Regions from separate parts of the Gilvimarinus sp. 1_MG-2023 genome, predicted to be linked through region 2. Evidence: riboswitches for the same ligand, from Rfam matches in the RefSeq annotation. Region 2 holds a riboswitch; the other holds the start of a gene.
The links. A riboswitch is a leader RNA that binds a small molecule or an ion and turns the genes downstream of it on or off. The one in region 2 is predicted to bind thiamine pyrophosphate.

Region 1: it holds a riboswitch for thiamine pyrophosphate, as region 2 does, so the genes downstream of both, thiD (bifunctional hydroxymethylpyrimidine kinase/phosphomethylpyrimidine kinase) here and thiO (glycine oxidase ThiO) in region 2, are expected to answer to the same signal.

Annotation. Positions count from the first base shown of each region.
Region 1 is NZ_JAUOSC010000002.1:379,091-383,252, forward strand. Features, by position in the region: gene thiC (phosphomethylpyrimidine synthase ThiC) at 1-1,191, opposite strand, end outside; gene thiD (bifunctional hydroxymethylpyrimidine kinase/phosphomethylpyrimidine kinase) at 1,188-2,042, opposite strand; TPP riboswitch at 2,159-2,253, opposite strand; gene Q4563_RS04460 (TolC family outer membrane protein) at 2,475-3,857, shown strand; gene waaA (lipid IV(A) 3-deoxy-D-manno-octulosonic acid transferase) at 3,964-4,162, opposite strand, start outside.
Region 2 is NZ_JAUOSC010000001.1:494,731-498,892, reverse strand. Features, by position in the region: gene Q4563_RS02165 (AEC family transporter) at 1-81, shown strand, start outside; gene Q4563_RS02160 (thiazole synthase) at 223-1,026, opposite strand; gene thiS (sulfur carrier protein ThiS) at 1,026-1,241, opposite strand; gene thiO (glycine oxidase ThiO) at 1,231-2,361, opposite strand; TPP riboswitch at 2,407-2,525, opposite strand; gene xseA (exodeoxyribonuclease VII large subunit) at 2,540-3,907, opposite strand; gene guaB (IMP dehydrogenase) at 4,078-4,162, shown strand, end outside.

The DNA of each region.
Region 1 (4,162 bases), on a different contig from region 2:
GTTGGCATCGGCAATGGAGCCCGGGCGCAAGCCATCGCCCAAGGAGAAGGACACGTCATAGGCCTTCATGATTTCGCAGATATCTTCAAAGTGGGTATAGAGAAAGCTCTCTTTATGATGCGCCAAACACCACTTGGCCATAATAGAGCCGCCGCGACTGACAATACCTGTAACGCGCTTTGCCGTAAGCGGCACATAGCGCAGTAAGACACCGGCGTGAATGGTGAAATAATCCACCCCCTGCTCGGCTTGCTCAATCAACGTGTCGCGGAAAATCTCCCAAGTTAAGTCTTCGGCCACACCGCCGACTTTTTCCAGCGCCTGATAAATCGGCACCGTACCGATGGGCACATGAGAGTTGCGGATAATCCACTCGCGTGTCTCGTGAATATTTTTGCCGGTAGACAAATCCATAATGGTGTCGGCGCCCCAGCGGGTGCCCCAAGTGAGTTTTTCCACCTCTTCTTCAATCGAACTCGAAAGAGCCGAGTTGCCAATATTGCCGTTGATTTTGACCAGGAAGTTACGGCCGATAACCATCGGTTCCAACTCCGGGTGATTAATATTGGCGGGAATAATCGCGCGGCCGCGAGCCACCTCACTGCGCACAAACTCAGGCGTAATTTCATCGGGAATGCTGGCCCCAAAACTATTACCCGGGTGCTGCTTATCCATAATGCCTAGCTCGCGCGCTTGCGCCAGCGCCATGTTTTCGCGAATGGCGATGTACTCCATCTCTGGGGTAATAATCCCCTGGCGAGCGTAGTGCATCTGACTGACATTTTTACCGGCTTTGGCGCGCAGGGGCCGACGCTGATGAGCAAAGCGCAAAGCGTCTAGCTCAGGGTCGGCCAGACGCGCCCGCGTATAGTCAGAGTTCACTGCCTCGAGCGCTTCGGTGTCCTGACGCTCGGTAATCCACTGGCGGCGCACATCGGCCAACCCTTGGCGCAGATCAATTTTTTGTTCGGGGTCGGTATAGGGCCCTGAGGTATCGTAAACCCGCACATCGGGATTGTGTTCGCCGCCGAACTCAGTGGGAGTGGTGTCCAGGGCGATACTGCGCATGGGCACACGGATATCGGGCCGACTGCCCTGCACATACTGTTTACTAGAGCGTGGGAAGGGCTGCACCGAGGCGGTATCCACCACGGCGCTTTCGCTTAGATGTTCGACGGTATTCTGGCTCATAAAGGCTCCTGCGTTGAGCAAAGTTGTAATTTTTCGGGAAAATGATTGAGCGGGCCGCAACCGGCCCCTACTTTGAGGTTGGCACCGGCAAGCAGTGCACGGTGAAGATAATGCTTGGCAAGGCGGCAGGCCTCGGGCAGAGGCTCGCCCCGGGCGAGATAAGCGGTAATGGCCGCACTTAATGTGCAACCAGTGCCATGATTATTTTCAGTGGCAATACGCTCGCGAGCAAAAAGCTGTAACCCGGCGGTATCGCAATAAACATCGACAGCCTGCGCCCCACCTAAGTGGCCACCGGTTATCAGTACCGCCTGCGCGCCCAACATCAGTAAGCGCTCGGCCTGTGCCTGCATGGCAGTTAAGGTGTGCGCCTCGGGCTCACCCAGCAAGCGAGCGGCTTCGTGAGTGTTGGGGGTAATCACACTGGCGCGGGGAATCAATTGTTCGCGCAGAGCACCGAGCGCATCGGGACTGAGAAACCGGTGGCCGCTGGAGGCAACCATCACCGGGTCCACCACCAGAGACAGTGCTCGCTCACCATCCAACACCTGGCAGATTTGCCTGATCGCCTCAGCGCTGCCCAACAGCCCGGTTTTCACCGCGGCGACAGGCATGTCGCTCAGCACCGAGGTTATCTGGGCTTTGAGGCTATCGATGGGGACTTGCCACAGGCCTTGCACGCCCTGAGTGTTTTGCGCCGTAATAGCCGTAAGCGCGCTAGTGCCGTAGACACCGCAGGCGGCAAAGGTTTTTAAATCGGCCTGAATACCGGCGCCGGCGCCAGAGTCACTACCGGCAATGGTCAGGGCTATGGGCGTATTGGCGGTTACTGCATGATGGGAATTGGACATGGGTGGCTCCAGTCAAAAGAACAGGAACCAGAGCAAGCCGCAAGGCGCGCGCACGGGGCAGAGGCCACGGGCGGAAGAAACAGTGACAGTACAGAACTGTGAAGATCGGCAGTTATCATTGCTACGCTCTCGTTCCCTACGCCGGTACTAACCGGATCAGGTCGACGGGACTCTCTCAGCCTCGACAATCGAAGCACCCCGACAAGAAAGCAAGCAGTCTAGAGAAGTCTTGCAGGTGTGTAAAGCGGCCGATTTACGGTTTTTTACCCCTTTCGGGCAAAAATGAATGAACATTCATCTGTATTTTATCCGCACAAATCGCTACACTCATGCTCTGAACAAGGTCCTGACTGAAGCGCCTTTTCTGGGTGCGCCTATGGCGATCACCCCGAGCACTGACTTTTTACGGAAGCTATACCACTGGGAAACACCATGAAAACCATGAAACGCTACCTATTGGCCGCACTGATTACTGCCACTGGCAGTGCTCAAGCCAATTCTATTCTCGATATTTATAATCTGGCACTGGAAAACGATCCACTGTTAAAAGCCGATCAGGCCGCCTACCGGGCAGGGCTTGAGAATAAAACCATAGGCCGCGCGGGCCTGTTGCCACAAATTAATGCCAGCGCCAGCTACACCATTAGCGAGTCAACTTCAGGGGCCACCGTCAGTGAAGGCGTTATTGTGGACGATGGCTCCACCACCAGCGACACCGATGTTGTCAGCTGGAGTGTCAGCCTCGACCAGGCGCTAATCGACCTCAATGCCTGGCACATCTACCAGCAGGGCATCGCCTTGAGCGACCAGGCCAAAGCGCAGTACTCGGCCGACCAGCAGAGCCTGATTGTGCGCGTTGCCGAGGCGTATTTTAATGTACTGCGTGCGGTCGACAATCTCGAAGCCACCATGGCCGAAGAGAAAGCGCTAGAGCAGCAGCTACAGCAAACCAAACAGCGTTTTGAAGTGGGCCTAACCCCGATTACCGATGTCCACGATGCCCAGGCAGCCTTCGATACCGCCCAAGCGGCATCACTGGAAGCCCGCGGTCAGCTAGGTATTCAATACGAATCTCTGGAAGTGCTTACCGGGCAGGCGCACGACGCCATTGCTCCGCTCAGCGACGAGTTCCCCGTGGTTCCCCCCAGCCCGGCTAACCGCCACGACTGGGTCGAATTTGCTCTGGAAAATAACTTTACTCTAAAAGCGACCAGCGCCGCGGCGAATGCCGCCGAAGAGCAGGCAAAAGCCGCCCGTGCCAATCACCTACCAACCTTAAGTGCCTCGGCCAGCTACACAGAAACCGATACGGATACGGATATTTACAACAACCCCTACAACCGCTCGGACAGTGAAGGCCACTCCTTTGGTATCAGCCTGCAAGTCCCTCTGTTTAGCGGTCTGCGTACCTCCGGTAGCCGTCGTCAAGCCTATGCTCAGGCCATGCAAGCGGACGAAAACTTCAACTATCAGCAGCGCAATGTTATTCAGGCCACACGCTCACTGCATTTAGCGGTTGAAACTGGAGTCGCTCGTGTAAAAGCCCGTAAGCAGGCAATTGTGTCGAACGAAAGTGCGGTAAAAGCCACTCAGTCCGGTTTTGAAGTGGGCACACGCAACCTGGTGGAAGTGTTGCTGGCGCAGCGCTCGCTGTTTCAGGCGCGCCGCGATTACTCCAACGCCCTCTACGATTATATTATTCAGCTGATCAGTTTGCGCGAGGCAGCCGGCATGCTGACTCCGGCCGATATCGAGCGTATCGACAGCTTTTTACTGGATGCCCAAACGGTACGCCGCAGCGATTACGACGTGTAACCCAAGGCACCACACTCACAAAAAAGCAGCCTAAATGGCTGCTTTTTTGTGCCCGACAATTGGCTTTTAACGGCCATCAGCGAGGTTATTGGGTAATACCTGCCCTCTATAGCAGCGCCTCTATCATCGCCTGGGTTTTATCCAACGCACCGCGATTAGACTCGGCCACCTCAAGTGCCGCCTGCCCCATGACTTGTGCCTGCTCATTATCACGATAAAGGCCGTACACGGCACTGGACAATTCGGCAGCATCGTTCACAAGTGTTAAGGCGTGTGCGTCCGTTAGCATTTTCGCCACACCCGAA
Region 2 (4,162 bases):
AAACTTGCAGCCTCCCTAATGGGGTATAGCTTATTGTTTGCTATACCCAGTTTATTGTTTTGGCGCTGGCTCTTGGTGTAAAAAACCTCTAGTGTTGTCTTTGCGGCTTTGGCTGTAAGAAATTTCACCGGTAGAGAATTCTGCCGAGTTGCGAAAGACTAAAACCAGAGCCTGCCGTTTAGCGGGTACCCCTGAACGCACAGAAACCTGATGAAAAGCCCCTTAGCTGTTTTGATGCCAAAAGGGTTGGCCAATGGTGGGTGTGCTGGGATGGGCCGTCTGGCGTTTTTGCATCAATCCCGCTCGATAGGCATCGCGCCCAGCGCTAATGGCACTGCGAAAACTGGCCGCCATTAATGCTGGGTCTTGCGCTTTGGCCACGGCGGTATTGAGCAGCACTCCATCAAAGCCCAGCTCCATGGCATCACAGGCTTGTGAGGGCGCACCTAACCCGGCATCAATAATCAGTGGGCAGTCAAATCGCTGGCGCAAAGCTTTTAATGCATAGCGATTAAGCAGGCCGCGGCCAGTGCCAATCGGTGCTCCCCAGGGCATCAATACTTGGCAGCCTGCTTCGCGCAAGCGCTGACATAAAATTAAATCATCCGTGCAATAGGGCAGGACACAAAAATCTTGTGCGATTAATTCCTGTGCCGCTTCTAACAATTGAAAGGGGTCGGGTTGTAAATTGTAATCGTCACCGATTACTTCGAGTTTGACCCAGTTGGTGGCAAATAACTCCCGTGACATAAGGGCTAGATTGATGGCCTCTTTGGCGGATTTACAGCCTGCGGTGTTGGGCAATAAAGTACAGCCAGTCGATTGAATCATCTGCCAAAAACGTTCGCCATCGCCTTGTGCTGGGTTTTGACGACGCAGGCCCAGTGTCAAAATTTCAGTTTGCGATGTTGCAACCGAATCAAGCATTATTTCTGGCGATTCGTAGAGTGCGGTGCCGAGTAAAAAGCGACTGTTAAAAGTTTTACCGTAGAGTGTTAACGGGTCTGTCAGTGTCTGGTTGCTCATCAGCCACCTCCTACCGGTTGCACAATTTCAACTTGATCACCCTCGCTTAAGCGGGTGCTGGGGTAAGCCGAGCGAGGCACGAATTCACCGTTGAGCGCGCAAGCCACCCGGCTTGGCTCACTTTGCCATTGCTGTAAGGCATCGCTCAGACTCGCGGGTGCCTTTAATGTGACAGGCGAGGCGTTGATGGCAATACTAATGTCGTTAGACTTCATGGGTTGCTTGTTCCGAATGAGGCTGTGAAATAAGTTGTTCGCACGCCAAGTTGTTTTGGCCATGCAGTATGGATAAGGTTTGGGCAACGACTAATGGGGCTAATAAATAACCGTGGCGAAATAAACCGTTGGCACTGATTAGGCCTTCGTTTGCGCTCACGTGGGGCAAATTATTGGCGTATGCTGGGCGCAAGTTAACACCGGCCTCAAGAATTCGCGCCTCGGCAAATGCCGGGGCCAGTGTATACACCGCGCTGGAGAGTTCCAGATTGGATTGCAGTGAAATAGGGGAGAGATCTTCGCTTTCTAACTGCGTTGCCCCTATAACAAAACGGTGGTTGGGTTTGGGAACGATATACAGCTGGTAGCGCGGGTGCATCAAACGCACCGGCCGCTGTAGAGTGACCTCTCGGGTTTCAAGGTGCAGCGTCTCACCTCTTACCCCTCGAAGGGTTGGCTGATCAAACCTGGCCCCGGCGCCGCGACAATCAATGACCCAGTCGTGTTGAAAGTGTCGTCCTGAATTGAGATCGGTTATCTGCTTGGGGCTAACACTCACCTCGCTGTCATACCAGATGGTGACATCGGTTCGCTGCAGCCATTGATCGAGACCGGCCAGAAGTGCGCGGTTGTCTAAATGTGCCTCGGGGTTGATCCACAATCCTTGATCTAATTGATTGCTTAGGTCGGGTTCGAGTTCGCTGACTTGCTGACGATTGAGCATGGTTAATGTCATGCTGGTGTTCTCATCGGCAATTCGTTGACTGTCTCGATAAAATTGGGTCAACTCGGCTCGGTCTTGCGGGTGGGCGACGATCAAACTGCCTTGTTGTTGTATGGCATGGCTCAATCCCAGCTCGCGGCACCAGTTAGCCCAGGTATTGATTGCCTCGGTGCCCGCCCGATAAATACTTGGATGCGAAGCGGCCGCCTCGCTGATAGGGGCCAGCATACCCGCTGCTGTATAGGCGGCACTGGTGTTTGAACCGGAGCGGCCTTTGTCGTAGACCGTGACTGAGTGGCCCAATAAAAGCAGCCGCCATGCCAGTAAACGCCCGAGCAAGCCGTAACCGGCTATGGCGATATTGAGTGGGTGTTTGGCCGTGGGATATTGATGCATAGTGCCTCAAAAACGCGAGGCTGGACGAGGGGATGCCCGAGCTCGGCTCTGGCATCACTTGTTTCCTCCGCAGGTTCCAGCCTGTTCAGGTTCAACGGGTTCGGACGTACCGATCTCAGCCTCCGTACCGCTTATTTGCGGCCGAGGCACCCCGACAAGTGTGCTCAATATAAAGGGATTACTCCTCGCTTGCAATGACCTCGCACCGCAGGCGGCCATTGCCCAATCTAGCGTTAAGAGTTTCGCCCGTCGACACCTGTTGATGATGCTTGATCAGTTGACCCGAGTCGTTGGTGAGAGCTGAGAAGCCGCGCTCCAGTGTGGCCAGAGGGCTGACGCTATTAAGAACATGAGCTTGTTCGTGCAGCGTTTGATGACTGGTGTTAAGTTTTATCGACATCGCTTGTTTGAGCCTGTCGGTTAATTGAGTCTGCTCGCGTTGCAGCTTCCGCAAAGTGTGTTGTGGGGTGGCCCGGGTTAAGCGCTGCTGAATTTGTAGCTGGCGCGTTTGTTGTTGTTTTAATGGAAAAGATATGCCTTGCAGGAGGCGGGCTTCGAGCTGGTCAAGCTGCTGAGCTTGGTGGCGAAGTTTTTCGCCGGGATGACGCAAACGCTGATTCAGCCCCTCCAGTCGTTGGTGCGCATGCTTTAGCTTGTTGAGTATCTGTTGTGCCAGTACAGTTTCGCGACTGCGCAGTTGCTGTAATATTTCTCGTGTATTAGGTACAGAGAGTTCGGCGGCCGCAGAGGGGGTGGGCGCGCGCAGATCGGCCACAAAGTCGGCAATGGTAAAATCAATTTCATGGCCAACGGCGCTTATCACTGGAGTGGTCGACTGGAAAATGGCGCGCGCTAAGCGTTCATCATTAAAAGCCCACAAATCTTCAATGGAACCACCGCCGCGGGCGAGAATGATGGTGTCGAACCAACCGCAGCGCTCGGCGAGTTGTAGTGCTTGGATAATTGCCGGCGCCGCTTGTTCACCTTGCACTGGCACGGGTATAACCGTAATGGGTAGGCTTGGGTAGCGCCGTTTAGCTATGGATAAAATATCGCGAATAGCCGCCCCGGTGGGTGAGGTAATCACGGCAATATGCTGCGGCTGGTCGGGCAGAGGCAGTTTGTGCTCTGGGGCAAATAACCCCTCGCGCTCGAGACGCCCCTTAAGAGCCTCGTATGCGCGCTGCAAGGCACCGAGCCCAGCTTCCTCCATGTGTTCGGCAATAAGCTGGTAATCGCCGCGACCCTCGTAGATGCTAACGCGGGCGCGAATTAGTACTTGATTGCCGTTCTCGGGGGCAAACCGAACCGACTGGTTGCGGTTGCGGAACATGGCGCAGCGTACTTGTGCCTGTTCGTCTTTAAGCGTGAAATACCAGTGGCCGGAACTGGGTCGCGCCAGATTGGAAATTTCAGCCTCCACCCAGACTAAGGGGAGGTGAGTTTCCAGCAATTGCCGGCTGATCCGATTGAGCTGGCTAACGCTGACGATCTCTGGTCTGTTTTGGCCGCTTTGATTGGCGCTAAATTCAGTACTGTTGTTCATTTTGTCATTGTATCAGAGCGGGGCGGGGCAATTGCCCGTCAATGTCATAAAAGTAAAATAATTTCAGGGGGTTAGCGAGCTGCTTTGAGGTAATTTTGGGTTTACCTTAGCCGCTACAATGCGCTATAATTCGGCGCTTATTTTTCCCAAGCGAAAAAGGTTGGAGTGCTATGTTGCGAATCGCTGAAGAAGCTCTCACATTCGACGATGTGTTACTGGTTCCCGGATTTTCCGAGGTGACCCCAAAAGATGTGT